4 regions of the Geodermatophilus sp. SYSU D00705 genome follow, and region 1 is predicted to be linked to each of the others. Evidence: riboswitches for the same ligand, from Rfam matches in the RefSeq annotation. Region 1 holds a riboswitch; each other region holds the start of a gene.

Evidence for each region. Region 1 has a riboswitch for cyclic di-AMP ahead of ACI78Q_RS17765 (C40 family peptidase). Riboswitches for the same ligand answer to the same signal wherever they lie in the genome.
Region 2: another riboswitch for cyclic di-AMP. It lies ahead of ACI78Q_RS11835 (M23 family metallopeptidase); the one in region 1 lies ahead of ACI78Q_RS17765 (C40 family peptidase).
Region 3: another riboswitch for cyclic di-AMP. It lies ahead of ACI78Q_RS19000 (aggregation-promoting factor C-terminal-like domain-containing protein); the one in region 1 lies ahead of ACI78Q_RS17765 (C40 family peptidase).
Region 4: another riboswitch for cyclic di-AMP. It lies ahead of ACI78Q_RS11225 (C40 family peptidase); the one in region 1 lies ahead of ACI78Q_RS17765 (C40 family peptidase).

Annotation. Positions count from the first base shown of each region.
Region 1 covers NZ_JBJGYT010000026.1:1,674-5,757, forward strand. The annotation lists gene ACI78Q_RS17750 (Lrp/AsnC family transcriptional regulator) at 1-134, opposite strand, end outside; gene ACI78Q_RS17755 (DEDD exonuclease domain-containing protein) at 131-2,005, opposite strand; gene ACI78Q_RS17760 (hypothetical protein) at 2,179-2,502, shown strand; cyclic di-AMP (ydaO/yuaA leader) riboswitch at 2,703-2,903, shown strand; gene ACI78Q_RS17765 (C40 family peptidase) at 2,920-4,002, shown strand.
Region 2 covers NZ_JBJGYT010000012.1:51,918-56,001, forward strand. The annotation lists gene ACI78Q_RS11830 (maleylpyruvate isomerase N-terminal domain-containing protein) at 1-523, shown strand, start outside; gene ACI78Q_RS11835 (M23 family metallopeptidase) at 592-1,773, opposite strand; cyclic di-AMP (ydaO/yuaA leader) riboswitch at 1,806-1,944, opposite strand; tRNA gene ACI78Q_RS11840 (tRNA-Ile) at 2,347-2,423, shown strand; gene ACI78Q_RS11845 (hypothetical protein) at 2,515-2,904, opposite strand; gene ACI78Q_RS11850 (DUF6325 family protein) at 3,536-4,009, shown strand.
Region 3 covers NZ_JBJGYT010000030.1:27,307-31,390, forward strand. The annotation lists gene ACI78Q_RS18985 (flavin-containing monooxygenase) at 1-265, opposite strand, end outside; gene ACI78Q_RS18990 (TetR/AcrR family transcriptional regulator) at 327-962, opposite strand; gene ACI78Q_RS18995 (class I SAM-dependent methyltransferase) at 968-1,606, opposite strand; gene ACI78Q_RS19000 (aggregation-promoting factor C-terminal-like domain-containing protein) at 1,707-2,558, opposite strand; cyclic di-AMP (ydaO/yuaA leader) riboswitch at 2,786-2,933, opposite strand; gene ACI78Q_RS19005 (LLM class flavin-dependent oxidoreductase) at 3,129-4,084, shown strand, end outside.
Region 4 covers NZ_JBJGYT010000011.1:73,226-77,309, forward strand. The annotation lists gene ACI78Q_RS11210 (MFS transporter) at 1-764, shown strand, start outside; gene ACI78Q_RS11215 (Lrp/AsnC family transcriptional regulator) at 737-1,255, opposite strand; gene hppD (4-hydroxyphenylpyruvate dioxygenase) at 1,416-2,642, shown strand; cyclic di-AMP (ydaO/yuaA leader) riboswitch at 2,806-2,948, shown strand; gene ACI78Q_RS11225 (C40 family peptidase) at 2,964-4,084, shown strand, end outside.

The DNA.
Region 1 (4,084 bases):
CGCACCACGGCGATGAGGTCGACGGTGCCGGCGACCGAGTAGACCTCGCTGACCCCGTCGAGGTCGGCGACTGCCTCGGCCACTTCGGGGATCGCGTCGGTGGCCGCGTCGATCATGACGATGGCGGTGATCACGCCGGCGATGCTAGCCGGGGTGTCGCCGGGCCGGCGGCTGTGCGTGGCCCGGGGGAGACCCGGTCCGGGCGCGCGCGGGTGCCGAGCGCGCGGGTGTCGGCGAAGGGGTCGCGGCCGCTGTGGCCGGCCTCCACGCGGTCGAGGAAGGCGCTGTAGCCGCCGGTTCCGGGCACCGGGCAGGCGAGGGTGCCGGAGACCTGCACGAGGCGGGTGCCGGCCTTCTCCATCCAGCGCAGCACCAGTTCGGTCTCGTCGACCGAGGCGGCCAGCTCGTCGTCCGGGCCCAGCGGCGTCTCCGCGGTGGACAGCAGGCCGGCCAGCGTGTCCCGTACCGACGTCCCCCGGGGCGCGCAGCCGGCGGCCACCAGCCGCCCCCGGCGGACGACGGACAGGTGCCAGCCGCCCGCGCCGTCGGGGCGGGCCAGGACCAGCTCCGGCACCGCGGCCAGCGACTCCAGCCGCTGCCGGCGGCGGACGGCGCGCACCAGGACCGCCACCCGGTCGCGGAGCACGGCGGCGTCCTCGTAGCGCTCCTCGGCGGCCAGCCGCTCGACGCGGGCCAGCAGGGGCGCGAGCAGCGCCTGGGGGTCGGCCGCGACGGCGGCGCGCAGGACCTCGGCGATGCCCGCGTACTCCTCGACCGACTGGGCGCCGGTGCAGGGGGCGCCGCACCGGCCCATGCCGGCCAGCGCGCAGGCGGTGCCGAACACGCGCACCGACAGCCGGCCGGTGCACTGCCGCAGCGGTAGCGACTCGTGGATCGCCGCGACGGCGGCGTCCGCGGCCCGCCGGTCGGGGAACGGGCCGAGGAACACCCCCGCGCCGGGGCGGACCCGGCGGACCACCGACAGCCGGGGGAACGGCTCCTCGGTCAGCCGGACCCACAGTGCCCGTTCCGGGAACCGGGAGCGCCGGTTGTAGCGGGGCTTCTGCTCGGCGATCAGCCGCAGCTCCCGCACGGCGGCCTCGAGGTCGTGCGCGCAGGGGATCGCGTCGACCCGCTGGGCCAGCGCCACCATCTCGGTGATCCGGCTGCGTTGCTCACCGGCGGTGAAGTAGCTGCGGACCCGGCTGCGCAGGTCGTTCGACGTCCCGACGTAGAGGGGCTCGTCGCGCGGGCCGCGGAAGAGGTAGACGCCCGGGCCGGACGGGACGGCGTCGGCCAGGTGCCGCTTGCGCAGCCGCTCCGGGTCGACCTGGCGGGTGAGACCGGTGAGCTCCTCCAGGCTGGTGATGCCCAGGGGACCGAGCCGCTCGAAGAGCCCGTGCAGCACGTCGACCGTGGCGCGGGCGTCGGCCAGCGCCCGGTGGCAGGGGTCGGTGGTGGTGCGGAAGTAGGGCGCCAGGGTGGCCAGCTTGCAGTTGGGCACCTCGTCGCGGGTGAGCAGCCGGCGGGCGAGGACAGCGGTGTCGACCGAGGCCGTCGCCGGCCAGGCGATCCCGTTCTCGGCGCAGGCGGCCTTGAGGAACCCGAGGTCGAAGGGGGCGTTGTGCGCCACCAGGACCGCGCCCCGGGCGAACTCCAGGAAGTGCGGCAGCACCGCGCCGATGCGCGGGGCGGTGGCGACCATCGTCGAGGTGATGCCGGTCAGGACGCTGATGTAGGGCGGGATCTCACAGCCCGGGTCGACCAGGGTCTGGAACTCGCCGAGGACGACGCCGCCGCGGACCTTGACCGCGCCGATCTCGGTGATGGCGCTGTCCTTGGGGGAGCCTCCGGTGGTCTCCAGGTCGACGACCACGAAGGTCACCTCGGCCAGGGGGGTGCCGAGCTCCTCGATGGTGGCCTGCTCGTAGCGGGGGAGCCCGGCGGCGGCTCGTGCGGCTGTCCCGGCGGCGATCCCGGCCAGCCGGGCAGGGGAAGAGGGCACGGGGCGGACGGTAGGTCGGGGCAGTGACAGTCCCGGGGACGCGCGCCGGGGCCGGGGAGCGGCCGACCGCGGTCGCGCGGAACTGTCGGTGCCCGTCCCTAGCGTGCTGCGCGGACCGACCGGGGCCATGGAGGGCTCCTGCGACGAGGCGTCGGCCAGCAGAGGAGTGGGCCATGTTCATCGACTGCGACACGTGCACCGCCCGGGGCACCGGGTGTGCCGACTGCGTCGTCACCGTCCTCCTGGGTGCCCCGCCGGGCTGGGAGACCGCCGACCCCACGGTGGTGCCGATGACCGGCCGGCGCGACGGCGGAGCGGCCGCGACCGCCGAGGACGCCGTCGTGCCGCGGCCCGGTGTGGTCGTGGAGTTCGACGACGTCGAGCGGCGCGCGGTGCGGGCGCTGGCCGAGGGCGGCCTGGTCCCGCCGCTGCGGCACCAGTCGTCCGCGGACGGGCGTGCCGCGGGCGCGGCCAGGGGCCGGCGGCGCACCGGGTGAGGCGCGGCCGCCGGGTCCTCGCCAGGGCGGCGGGCACACACCGTCGACGGTCTCGGTGACCGTGCGTGGCCGACGGCGTGGCGCGGGCCGGGGGTGTGGCTGTTCCCACAGTCCACGCAGACCCCGTTTGTCACAACTTCATCACGCCCGTACGGTGAGCCGGTCCGACCGGGCGGTCGTCACCTGAGAGAGGTGACCTCGGGAGGACACCGCCGAATTCCCCGACGCGCCGCGCACGGCGTCGAGGGGGAACCGGGGACCCACCGCAGTCCTGGGGTGAGTTCTCGCGTGCGCCGGTGACCCCGGGGCACACGCGCCGGTCCGCCGGAGCGCAGAGATAGGGCACTTCTTCCCAGCCCGAACCCGTCAGCTAACTCGGTAGGCGGTTGCTGAGGAAGAAACGGAGAGCCGCCGACCGTGGCGACGCCTCGCCCTGCCCTGGGGCATGCACTCGACCTGTCCCACCCCGACCTCCCGGTCCTGTTCCGCCGCCCCCGCCTGGCCCGCCGACTCGGTCGCGGGATCGTCCTGGGAGCCACCGCCACCCTGGCCCTCACGCTGCTGCCGGGTACGGCCGCGGCGGACCCGCAGCAGGCCGGCACCGCCGCCCAGGCCGCCCAGCTGGTCGCCCAGGCCGGCCACGAGCTCGAGGTCGTGACCGAGCAGGTCAACGAGGCCCGCGAGGTGCTCGCCCAGCAGCAGGCCGCCGCCGACCGCGCCCGCCAGGCCGCCGCGGACGCGCAGCAGCAGCTCGACGCCCTCGACGGCCAGATCCGCCAGGTCGCGCGCACCGCGTTCACCGGCGACGGCATGACGCAGCTGGACGTGTTGATGACGAGCACCTCCGCGGAGGACTTCGTCTCCCAGCTCGCGACCCTCGAGGTGATCGCCGGCCACACCACCGACGTCCTGGCCCAGGTGGCCGAGAGCGCGGCGGCCGCCGAGCAGGCCACGACCGACGCCGATGCCGCGCAGGCACAGGCGCAGGCCACCCTCGACGACGTCACCGCCCGGCAGGCGCAGCTGGAGTCCGACATCGCCGACTACCGGGCCCAGTACGACGCGCTCTCCGCGCCGCAGCAGCAGGAGGTCGTCACCGCGCACGCCGGCCAGCCCGTCGCCGTCGCTGCGCCGGCCGCTGCCGCCAGCGGTGCCGCGCAGGCCGCCGTCGACACCGCGCTGGCCCAGGTCGGCGACCCCTATGTGTGGGGCGCCGGCGGGCCGACCGCCTTCGACTGCTCGGGGCTGACGCAGTACGCCTACGCCGCGGCCGGCATCAGCCTCCCGCACTCCAGCCGCATCCAGTCGACGATGGGCACCGCCGTCTCGCGGGCCGACCTGCAGCCGGGCGACCTGATCTTCTACTACAGCCCGGTCAGCCACGTCTCGATGTACATCGGCAACGGCCAGATGGTGCACGCCTCGACGTCCGGCCAGCCGGTCAAGGTGGTCAGCGTCGACTCCATGGGCGGGATCACCGCCATGCGCCGCCTCGCATAGGCACGGCAAGGGCCGGGGTGGCGGCTCCACCCCGGCCCCCTGCAGGGCCCCGACGCGGCCCCGTCCCGGGGCCCGCCCCGAG
Region 2 (4,084 bases), on a different contig from region 1:
ACCGGCGGTCGCGGTCGTGGGCACCCTGCCCCTGCTCAGCGTCGTCCTGGGTCAGGCGTACGAGCTGGCCGTGCACGGGCTGGATCTCACCGCGTGCGGCGCCCCGCCGGTGCCGGAGCCGGTCCTGCAGGCGGGCCTGGCGGCCCTCGCGGACGTGACCGGCGCCCTGTCCGCGTCCGTCGGCATCACCGGCGGCGCCACCCTGGCGACGCCGGAGGGCGGCTGGGCCTTCGCCGCCGACCCGGCGGGCTGGACCGTGCGGCGGGTGGCCCCGGGAGCACCGCAGGGCACCGCCGTGGAGGCGCCGGCGGACCTGCTGCTCGAGGCGGCCTCCGGTCGGGTCAACCCGGTCGCGGCGCTGGCCCGGCGGCGGCTGCGGGTGCACGAGCTCGGCGGGCTGCTCGCGCTGGCCCCGGTCGTCCAGGTCGCGCCGGGCATCCCAGGCGGGCCGATCCTGCAGCTGGCCGCGCAGACCCTCGGCGGCGTCGGCGGCCTGCTCGGGCGGCTGCGCGGCCGCCGCTGAACGCACGGCGGCCCGCGGCCGCCGGAGCACCGGGGGCCGCGGGCCGTCCGCGTCAGGTCAGGTCGAGGTCAGCACCCGCCACCGAGGGCGATGCCGTGCTGCGCCAGCCAGGGCATCGGGTTGACCCGGTTGGCGTAGAGGCCGCCCTGGTGCACCTCGAAGTGCAGGTGCGGCCCGGTTGACTGGCCACGGTTGCCGACCTCGGCGATCTGCTGGCCCGCGGTCACCACCTGGCCCGCGGTGACGGAGAACTGGTTCACGTGGCCGTAGAGGGTGATCTGACCGTCGGCGTGCTGCACGTACACGGCCAGGCCGAAGCCGCTGGCCGGCCCCGCCTGGAGGACGACGCCGTCCTCCGGCACGTAGATCGGGGTGCCGATGGGGGCGGCGATGTCGATGCCCTGGTGCATCGTGCCCCAGCGGGCGCCGTAGCAGGAGGTGAGCCGGCCGGCGGTCGGCATGCCGGTCGTGCCCTGCGCACGGGCGTCGAGCCGGGCGTTGAAGGCGGCGGCGGGGTCGGCCGCGCCCTGCGCGGCGAGCAGGCGCTCGCCGGCGGCGCGGTACTGCTCGTCGAGAGCGGCCTTCTGCGCCGCGACGGCGTCGTACTCGGACTGCGCCTCGGCGAGGTGGGCGGTGGCGGCCGCCTCGGCCTCGTCGGCGGCGCGGGCGGCCTCGTCGAGCCGGGTCACCGCGGCCCGGGCGGCCCGGTCGGCCTCCTCGACCCGCTGCTCGACGGCGAGGAAGTCGGTCAGCCGCGCGGCGCGCTGGGCGCCGAGGACGTCCATCGTCGCCGCCTGCTGCAGCAACTCGGTGGGGCTCTCGGCGTCGAGGATGAGCTCGATGTCGCCGTAGCGGTTGTCGGCCCCCATGTAGGCCTCCCGCCCCAGGGTGGCGACGTCCTCCTCGGCGGCGGCGACGTCGGCCTGGGCGGTGGCCAGCTCGGCGGCGGTGGCATCGGCCTCAGCCTGGGCGGTGGCCAGCTCCGCGCGGGCGACGAGAGCGGCGTCGGCGGCGGCCTCGGCCTCGACGGTCATCCGCTGCAGCTTCTCCTCGGCGGCGGTGACCAGCTGCTCGATGCGGGCGACCTCGGCGGCCAGGCTCTCCTGCTCGGAGGTGCCGGAGACGGTGGGGGCGGCGAGCGCGGCCGGGGTGCCGGCCAGCAGCCCGCCGACCACGGCGGCGACGACGAGCGCCCGGCGAGGCGCACGCAGCAGCCGGCGGGCCGGCGCTCCGCGCGCAGGCAGGGTCATCAGGTGGTGCAGGGTCGCCAAGGCGACGGTTCTCCCATCCTCGCGACCGCCTACCGAGTTAGCTGACGGGTTCGGGCCGGACGGCGCCCTACCCGCCTGCGTCCCCCTACGCAGGCAGGACTCACCCCAGTGGAACGGTGGGTCCCCGGTCCGTCTCGGCCCCCGGAGGGAGGCGTCGGCGGTTCGGCGGGGCCAGGCCGGTGCCCTCGTGTGTCGAGGAGCGGAACCCGGCGAGGCCGTCGGGAAAACTACCTTGAGTGACCCCCCGCGGTCACGATCGAGTAACACCTCCGGCGCGCCTCGTTGCCCGAAGGAGTGACATCCCGCTACGAGGCGTGAGTACGCGACCCCGGAGAGCTGATCTTCAGGACCGCTCCACCGCTCGCGCGACTCCCGCGGTGACCTGCGAGGACGGCCCGGGCCGCGCGGTGGGCCGCAGGCGGCCCCGGCCACGTCCCGGGCACCGGGCCGCCGCCGCTGAGATGTCGCGCACAGTTCCCCGAAACCGCCCGGCGGGCTCACCCTCACGGCCCCGTCGGCGGCCGGCCGCCATCTGGCAGGCTGGAGCACACCGGGGCGGTAGCTCAGCCGGTCAGAGCATGGGACTCATAATCCCTGGGTCGTGGGTTCGAGCCCCACCCGCCCCACCAATCGGGCCCGCAGGCCGGGGCCTCGGTCCTGCGGGCCTCGTCCCGGTCCCGGCTCAGCTCCCCCGCGGAGCGACCCGCGATGGCCCAGGTGCTATGCCGTCACGTTCGTCCACACGGTGCCGATGTTCTCCTCGCCACCACCGTGAGTCGTCGCGAGCAGGCAAGCGCTCAGCGAGGTCCCCGACGCGGTGAAGGAGAAGGGCTGGCTCACGTCGCTCTCGGCGCCCAGGTGCACCGCCATGGTGAACGGCCTGGACGTGCCCTCCTCCAGGAGGAAGAGGCCCTCACCTCGGTTCAGCCGGTCCGCTGCGTCCCGTGAGGTCACGGTCGCGTTGCCTGACACCTCTTCCCCCGGCTCGAACGTGGCGACGGTGAGCGTCTTCGGACACGTCGTGGTGACGACAGGCACCGTGCCGGCCAGGGCCGCAGGCGCGAGTACGACCCCGATCACCGTCGATGCCGCGACCGCCGGAACTGCCATGCGACGTCTTCTCACAGCCATCGCCCCTCAGCGTTGTAGCGATCGTCACCCGATGGCCGGCCTCGATCCCCTCTCTCGCTCGCGACGGCACAGCTCGCGGGCGACAGGACGGGGACCGTCCTAGCACCGGTCCGGCACGGCTGTCCAGCTGGCCGTACGCGGCGCGCGCCATCCGTGAACACCTAGGGCGGTGGACACACGAACCGCCAGTTCGAGCCGCACCCGCCCCACCGGTTCCCATCCGAGGCGCCGCCATGCTCATGCAGCCCTGAGCCCATCCGCGACCAGCAGGGTGCCGATGACGAGCAACAGCGTGATCAGCACTGCGTCGGTGCACCTGTCGGTCCACACCATCGAGGCACAGGTCACCTCCATCTACCGCAAGCTCGGCACCTCCTCCCCCAACCAGGCCGTCGACCGCGTCCGCGGCCGGCCCCGGGCAGGCGGCTCGGTGGCCGCACGGAGCCTCCCCCGCCGGCTGACGGCGAGAGCCGGCGGCGACCCCGGAGTGGCCCGGCCGGGTCCTCGCCGCGGCAGGTCGTCCTCGAGGGGTGAGGACCGGCCGGCCGAACCAGCAGATCCTCCAGTCACCCACCAGGGCCATGCCCCGGCCGACACAGGGAGGTGCGGCGTGACACAACAGGTGACCGCAGAGGCCCGCGAAGCCGTCGACGAGCTCGGACCGGTCGACTGGATCGTCGTCGAGTTCCCCGGGAGCAGGTTCAACGGAGAGATCGCCCCCGCCCTCGCCGAGCTGGTCGACCGCGGCATGGTCCGGGTCCTGGACCTGCTGCTCATCCGGAAGGACGACGACGGGACGCTCGACTTCTTCGAGCTCGGCGACGTCACCGAGTCCGACGTCGGCGCCCTGCGGGCCTACGAGGGCGAGCTCGCGATGCTGCTCAGCGAGCAGGACGTCCTGGCCGTCGCAGCGGCCATCGAGCCAGGGAGCACCGCGGCGCTGCTGGTCTGGGAGAACACCTGGGCGGCCCCGTTCGCCTCGGCCGTCCGGCACGCCGGCGGCCAGCTGGTGGCCAGCGGCCGCATCCCGGTCCAGGCCATGCTCGCCGCGCTCGACGAGGACGACGCGAGACAGGAGGACTGACATGCCACTGGCAGCCAGGAGGATGCGCCGGGCCGCGGTCATCGGGCCCGCCCCGGTCGCCCGCACCGCTGTGAC
Region 3 (4,084 bases), on a different contig from region 1:
GCACGTAGCGGCGGATCGACTCGCCGTCGGCGATGGCCCGCGCCTGCGTCCACGGCTTGAACGAGTAGCCGAGGGTGAACATGTCGGAGTCCGAGCGGACGCCGGGGTAGCGGAACAGGTCCCAGGTACCGCCGATGGCCTCCCGCGCCTCGAGGACGGCGTAGCTGCGGTCGGGGCACTCCCGCTGGAGGTGGCAGGCGGCGCCGATGCCGGAGAGCCCGGCGCCGACGATGAGCACGTCCACGTGCTCGGCGGGTGCGGTCATGTCGTTCCCCCTGGCTCGGCCGGTGACCTGCGCCACGGTAGTCGACACGTCGTCGAGGACGTCAACGACGCGTCGGCTCGTCGGTGCCGTAGATGGTGCGCAGCCAGACGGTGAGCAGCACGTCGATGAGCTCGTCCTCCCCCACGGCCGGCTGCTGGCCGGCGAGGGTGCCCTGGATGACCCGCTCGTTCATCCAGTTCAGCGCCGTGGCGAGGTCGCGCGCCGCCGGCCCGCCCGGCGCCGCACCGCGCGCCCGCTCCCCCTCGATCGCCGCGGCGGTCTCGGCGACGAACCCCTCCATGACCTGGGACCACAGCTCCCGCACCTCGGCGCTGGCGGCCAGCAGCTGGGTGGCGGCCGCGGTGAGGGCCCGGTGTGCGCGGAAGGTGTCGCGGACCGCGACCAGCGCCGCGCGCCAGCTCTCCCGCACGTCGTCGGAGGCGCCGGCCAGGGCGGCGGCGCGCAGCTCCCGGGCCTCGGCGACCACGCGGTCCAGCAGCGCCAGGACGACGGCCTCCTTGGAGGCGAAGTAGAAGTAGAAGGTGGGCCGGGAGATGCCGGCACCGCGGGCGAGGTCGTCGACGGAGATCTCCGCCGGCGACCGCTGCGCCAGCAGCGCCTCGGCGGTGGCGAGGATCGCCCGCTCCCGGTCGTCACCGGAGGGACGGCGGGCGCGGCGGCCACGGTCGGGTGCCACGCTGCTCACGGCAGCCGCCAGACCGTCGTCCGCCGCAGACCCGGCCCCTCGGTCTCCGGGATCTCGTAGACCGCGGCGGCGGCCAGCCGGTCGTGCGGCAGGTAGGGCCGCCCCGGATCGCCCACGTACACCTCGACCCCGCGGGCGCGGGCACGGTCGAGGAACGGCAGCACCCGTTCGGTCATCTCCCGGTCGTAGCAGACGTCCCCGGCCAGGACGACGTCGATGCCGGGCAGCTCGCGGCCGAGGACGTCACCGATCACGCTCACGCCGTCGATGCCGTTGAGGCCGGCGTTGACGCCGACCGCGGTGCGGCTGAACTCGTCGACGTCACTGGCCAGCACCCACCGGGCACCGGCCAGCCGGGCGGCGAGGGCGACCAGGCCGCTGCCGGCGCCGAGGTCGAGCACCGTCCGTCCAGCGACCACCTCCGGCCGGTCCAGGACGAAGCGGGCCAGCGCCTGGCCGCCCGGCCACGCCGCCGCCCAGAACGGCGGCGCCTCCCCGGCGCCACCGTCCTCGGTCTCCATCGCCTCCCACAGGGCGACGACGTCCTCGGCCACGTGCAGCCGCACCTCCGGGACCGACGACGGCCGTCGGACCTGGGTGTGGGTACGGACGAAACCGGACGGGACGACCCTCACCGCCCGACCGTCCCACACCCGGTCCCGAGACGGCTCGAGGGGCCGCCCCTGTCAGGAGCGGCCCCTCGAACGGGTGCCCGGTGCGGGACCGGGGCGGCGATCAGTACCAGTTGTGGGCCTGCGAGTGCGCCCACGCGCCACAGGGGCTGCCGTACCGGTTCTCGATGTAGATGAGCCCGGCGTCGATCTGGCGGTAGCCGTCGGAGGTCTTCGCGATGCCGGTGCCGGCCCAGGTGGAGTTCAGGAACTGCGGGATGCCGTAGGCGGTGCTGGTGGGGTTCTGCGCGTTGGGGTTCCAGCCGCTCTCCTTGCCCCACAGGTTCTCCAGGCAGCTGAACTGCTGGGCGCTGCCGACCTTGGACATCGCGTACTCCTTGAAGGAGCCGCGGGGAGCCGCGGCGGCCGCGGGCGCCGGGGCGGCGGCAGGAGCGGCAGCGGCCGCGGCCGCGGCCTGCGCAGCGGCGGCGGCCTCACGCTCGGCGGCCTCGCGGGCGGCCTGCTCGGCGGCGGCGGCCTCCGCGGCGGCGCGCTCGGCGGCCTCGCGCTCGGCGGCCTGGCGGTCGAGCTCGGCCTGGTCGGCCGCGGCCTGCGCCTGGGCGGCGCTGGCCTCGGCGGCCTGGCGCTCGCTGCGGGAGGCGGCGAGGTGCTGCAGCGGGGCCAGGTCGGCGGCCTCCGGGGTCGCCGCGGCCGCGGCGTCGGCGGTGATGCCGAGCTGCTCGGCCACGCTGACCGACTCGGTCCGGGTGGCGGTGGCCTCGGCGTCGGGCGCGCCGCTGGCCAGGACGTTGACCACGATCGCGCCGGCCGCGGCGGCGGCCAGGAAGAACGCGGGACGGCGGCCCTTGGCCGGCAGGCCGAAGCCGCGGCGGGAGGTGGTCTGGGGGGTGGCGGCGTCGGCGGCGGGGGTCGTGGCGGCGTCGACGGCGGGGAACTGCACGGTGCGGTCGTTCATCGAGTGGGGTGCTCCGGGGCGCGAGGGCGCCCGCGGGCCTGCCGACTCGTACGGAGGGCAGCCCGGGACGCGAGGGTCTACGGGAGGGGTCCGGCGGCGGTCAGTGACGCGCGCGGCCGGTCAACGGCGAGGCGGGATCAGCGGACCGAGGAAGAGGCGCGAGGTGCGCGTGGCCCGGGATCCCTGCGAGCCGGGAGGGCCCGTGGGCGAGGCATGCGGATGCTCTCCGTTCCTTCCATGGCCGCCTACCGAGTTAGCTGACGGGTTCGGGCGGGAAGGTGCCCTACCTGCTCGAGAGCAGGATTCACCCCAGTGCTTCGATGGGTCCCCGGCTCACGTCCGCGGGAGGCGGACACGACTCGGCGGCGTCCGGCCAGGCTCCCCGGATGGGGAAGCACGACCGACCGGACCCACTCACCGTACGGGCCGTTATCGTCCTGTGACAATCCCGTGGGCCCCATCCGTCACGTGACCCTCGTCGCGGGAGAGTTCTCGGCGGATCCGGAATACGCCCGGGGCGGCGCTGTTGCACGCAGCAGTAGTTGCGCTCTCAACCACTTGGAGCACGAGATGCAGTTCGGGATCTTCTCGGTCAGCGACCTCACGACCGACCCCACGACCGGCCGCACGCCCAGCGAGGCGGAGCGGATCAAGGCGGTCGTGGCCATCGCGAAGAAGGCCGAGGAGGTCGGGCTCGACGTCTTCGCCCTCGGCGAGCACCACAACCCGCCGTTCTTCTCGTCCTCCCCCACCACCACGCTGGCCTACATCGCCGCGCAGACCTCGACGCTGCAGCTGTCGACGGCGACCACGCTGATCACCACCAACGACCCGGTGAAGATCGCCGAGGACTACGCGATGCTGCAGCACCTGGCCGGCGGCCGCGTGGACCTGATGATGGGCCGCGGCAACACCGGCCCGGTCTACCCCTGGTTCGGCAAGGACATCCGTGACGGCATCCCGCTGGCCGTGGAGAACTACGCGCTGCTGCGCAAGCTGTGGGACACCGACGTCGTCAACTGGTCGGGGCAGTACCGCACGCCGCTGCAGGGCTTCACCTCGACCCCGCGGCCGCTGGACGGCGTCGCGCCGTTCGTGTGGCACGGCTCCATCCGCTCGCCGCAGATCGCCGAGCAGGCCGCCTACTACGGCGACGGCTTCTTCCACAACCACATCTTCTGGCCGCCGCAGCACACCCAGCGGATGGTCGAGTTCTACCGCCAGCGCTACGAGCACCACGGCCACGGCTCGGCCGACCAGGCGATCGTCGGCCTCGGCGGGCAGGTCTTCATGCGCAGGAACAGCCAGGACGCCGTCCGGGAGTTCCGGCCCTACTTCGACAACGCCCCGGTCTACGGGCACGGCCCGTCGCTGGAGGACTTCAGCCGTGAGACGCCGCTGACCGTCGGCTCCCCGCAGCAGGTCGTCGAGCGCACCCTCGGCTTCCGCGACTACGTCGGCGACTACCAGCGGCAGCTGTTCCTCATCGACCACGCCGGCCTGCCGCTGAAGACGGTGCTGGAGCA
Region 4 (4,084 bases), on a different contig from region 1:
TGCTCGTCGCCGGCGGGGTGAGCCTGCTGTTCCTCCGGTCCCCGGCGCCGACCGGGGAGGAGGCAGAACCGGCCGGGGAGGAGGCGGCGCCGGCCGGGGAGGAGGCGACGTCGGCCACCGTCGCCGGCGGCGACCCCGACCCGGACCCAGGCCCCCTGCCGCTGCGCGCGGCGTTCCGGTCGCGGGCCTACCTCGCGGCGCTGGTGGTCAACCTCGGCGTCGGCTGGATGCTGTTCGGCGTCCGCAACTCGCTGGTCCCCCTCTACGTCACCGAGGAGCTCGGGCGCACGGTCACCTGGGCCGGGTTCGGCCTGCTGGCCGGCTCCCTCGCCCAGGCCGTCGGCCTGCTGCGCTCGGGCCGGCTCGCCGACGCGTGGGGACGACGCCCCGCGCTCGTCCTCGGGACGGCGCTCGCCACCGCCGCCACCGCCGTGCTCGCGCTGCCGCCGGCGACCGGGGCGTTCCTGCTCTCGATGGCGGTGTTCGGGTTGGCCGCCTCGCTGCTGTCCAGCGTCCCGGCCGCCCTGGTCGGGGACGTCAGCCCGGCCCGCGGCGGCCGGGTGGTGGCGGTGTTCCAGATGTCGGCCGACCTCGGCGGGATCGTCGGGCCGCTGGCCGCGGGCTGGCTCACCGACGTCGCCGGCTTCCAGGCCGCGTTCGGCGTCACGACGGCGGTGCTGGGCCTCGGCCTGGTCGCCGCCCTCGCGCTGCCGCGGTCCCCCGGCGTCCCGGCCGCTCAGTCGCCCGTCGCGGCCTCCCGGTAGCCCGGCGCCCGCCCGGCCGGACGCGGCGTCCCCGACGCGAGCAGCGGCAGCACCCGCCGGGGCACCAGCTCCGACAGCGCGACGACGCTGGTCGAGCGCACCACCGAGGGCGAGCGGCCCAGCCGCACCAGCGTCTCCTGCAGCGCCGCGTGCGACTCGGCGGCCAGCCGGACCAGCACGTCGCCGGCGCCGGTGGTCACGTGCGCCTCCAGGACGCCGGGGATCGCCCGCAGGTCGGCGGCGACCTCCTCCAGCGCGCCCTGGGCGATCTCCAGGGTCACGAACGCCTGGACGCCGAACCCCGCCGCGGCCGGGTCGACGTCCGGCCCGTACCCCGTGACGACACCGGACTCCTCCAGCCGCCGCAGCCGCGCCTGCACCGTCGCCCTCGCCACCCCGAGCCGGCGGGACAGCTCCAGCACGCCGGCCCGCGGCTGCTCGGTCAGCGCGGTGAGCACCGCCAGGTCGAGCGCGTCCAGCCGGTGGGCCACCGCTCCTCCTCCCCGAGCTGGTCGATCTGACCACCTCGACGCCGTCGACGGCCGCCGTCCTGCCCCGATCGGCCAGCCCGAGACGGTCATCTTGCCCATCCCGGGCGCCCGGAGGTGTGCTGGACGCACGCAGGGAGACGGGATCATCCGGGAGGGCGACATGACCGCCACCGAGCCGCACGGGACCCTCGAGCAGGTCCTCACCGACGACGAGCGCCTGGCCGAGCTCAGCGCCGAGCAGCTGCGGCAGCTGGTCGGGCTGGTCGAGCACGACCCCGCCACCGACCCCTTCCCGGTCAGCGGCTGGGACGCCCTGGTCTGGATCGCGGGCAACGCCACCCAGACCGCCCACTTCTTCCAGTCCGCGTTCGGGATGGAGCTGGTCGCCTACTCGGGGCCGGAGACCGGCAACCGGGACTGCCGGGCCTACGTCCTCCGCTCCGGCGCCGCCCGGTTCGTGGTCACGGGCGCCTACTCCCCGACCAGCCCGCTGGCCGACCACCACCGCCGGCACGGGGACGGCATCGTCGACATCGCCCTGGCCGTGCCCGACGTGGACCGCTGCGTCGCCCACGCCGCGGCCCAGGGGGCGACCGTCCTCGAGCCGCCGCACGACGTCACCGACGAGCACGGCACCGTCCGGCTGGCCGCGATCGCGACCTACGGCGACACGCGGCACAGCCTCGTCGACCGCTCGCGCTACACCGGCCCCTACCTGCCCGGGTACGTGGCGCGGACGTCGGCACACCAGCGGCGCCCGGGTGCGCCGCGGCGGCTGTTCCAGGCGATCGACCACGTCGTCGGCAACGTCGAGCTCGGAGCCATGGACCGCTGGGTGGACTTCTACCGGCGGGTCATGGGCTTCACCAACATGGCGGAGTTCGTCGGCGCGGACATCGCCACCGACTACTCCGCACTGATGAGCAAGGTCGTCGCCAACGGCAACCACCGCGTGAAGTTCCCGCTCAACGAGCCGGCCGCGGGCAGGAAGCGCTCGCAGATCGACGAGTACCTGGAGTTCTACGGCGGCCCTGGCGCCCAGCACGTCGCACTGGCCACCGGCGACATCCTCGCCACCGTCGACGCGATGACCGCCGAGGGCGTGGAGTTCCTCCCGACACCGGACTCCTACTACGAGGACCCGGAGCTGCGGGCCCGCATCGGCACCGTCCGCGTGCCGGTGGAGGAGCTGCAGCGCCGCGGCATCCTGGTCGACCGCGACGAGGACGGGTACCTGCTGCAGATCTTCACCCGGCCGACCGGCGACCGGCCGACGGTGTTCTTCGAGCTGATCGAGCGACACGGTTCGCTCGGCTTCGGCAAGGGCAACTTCAAGGCGCTGTTCGAGGCGATCGAGCGGGAGCAGGAACGCCGCGGCAACCTCTGATCCCGGGCGGTGTCGTCACAGCGCGTCAGCACCGGCCGGGGTGTCCGCGCGAGCCGGTCGCCCGGTTTGTCGCCCCCCTGGTGCCGACCTAGCGTGACGGCGTCCGGACGGGTCGTTCCGTCACTCCCCTGTGACACCGGCCGGACGCCGCCGAACCCTGCGCCGGCCCGTTCCGCCGGCACCAGGGACCGGGGACCCACCGCAGTACTGGGGTGAAGCGACCGCGGCCTCGCGAGGGCCGTGGACGCCGGGCGCCTTCCCGCCCGAACCCGTCAGCTAACTCGGTAGGCGGCTGTGGAAGAGAGGACAGACCCGCCCACCATGGCGACGTCGCACGCCCCTGCCCGCGCGCTGCCCCGCCTCCTGGTCGGCCTCGTCGCCGCCGGCGGGCTCACCCTGACCAGCCTCCCCGCGGCGTCGGCCGCTCCCGGCGATCCGGCCACCTCACAGGACGCCGCCGCGCTCGTCGCCGCCAAGGCCCACGACCTCGAGGTCGTCACCGAGCAGTTCAACGAGGCCCGCGAGCGGCTGCGGACCAGCCAGGACGCCGCCACCGCGGCCGGCGCGGAACTGGCCGCCGCCGAGGACGCCCTCGCCACCGCTCGCGAGCAGGTGCGCGCGGTCGCCCGCGGCGCCTTCACCGGCGACCGGCTGAGCACGCTGTCGGCCATGCTCACCAGCGACTCGCCGGAGGAGCTGCTCGACCGCGTCGGCACGCTGCAGACCATCGCCGACCACAACAACGGCGTCCTCGGCGGGGCCCAGCAGGCCGCCGGCGACGCCGACGCCGCCCGCGCCTCCGCCGAGCAGGCGGCCGCCGACGCGCAGGCCCTGGTCGACCAGGTCGCCGCGAAGCAGGCCGACCTCGACCGGCAGGTGGCGCGGTTCCAGGCCGAGTACGACCGGCTGGTCGCCGAGGAGGAGCGGGCGTCGCGGGAGGCCGCCGAGCGCCGGGCCGCCGAGGAGGCCGCACGGGCCGCCGCCGCTCAGGCCGCCACGACTCAGGCGGCCCCGGCACCAGCCGCCCCCGCACCCGCCGCCCCGCCGGCCCCGGCCGCCGGCGGCGCCCGGTCGGCCGCCGCACCCGCACCCGCGCCTGCTCCCGCCCCCGCCGCGCCCGTGGCCGGCGGCAGCGCCGCCGCGCAGCGGGCCGTCGAGACCGCGCTGGCCCAGCAGGGCGACCCGTACGTGTGGGCCGCGGCCGGGCCCAACTCCTTCGACTGCTCCGGGCTGGTGCAGTACGCCTACGCCGCGGCGGGCATCAGCCTCCCGCACTCCAGCCGGATCCAGTCGACGATGGGGGCCCCCGTCTCGCGGTCGGCACTGCAGCCCGGTGACCTGGTGTTCTTCTACAGCCCGGTCAGCCACGTCGGCATCTACGTCGGCAACGGGCAGATGGTGCACGCCTCCACCTACGGCCAGCCGGTGAAGGTCGCGTCGAT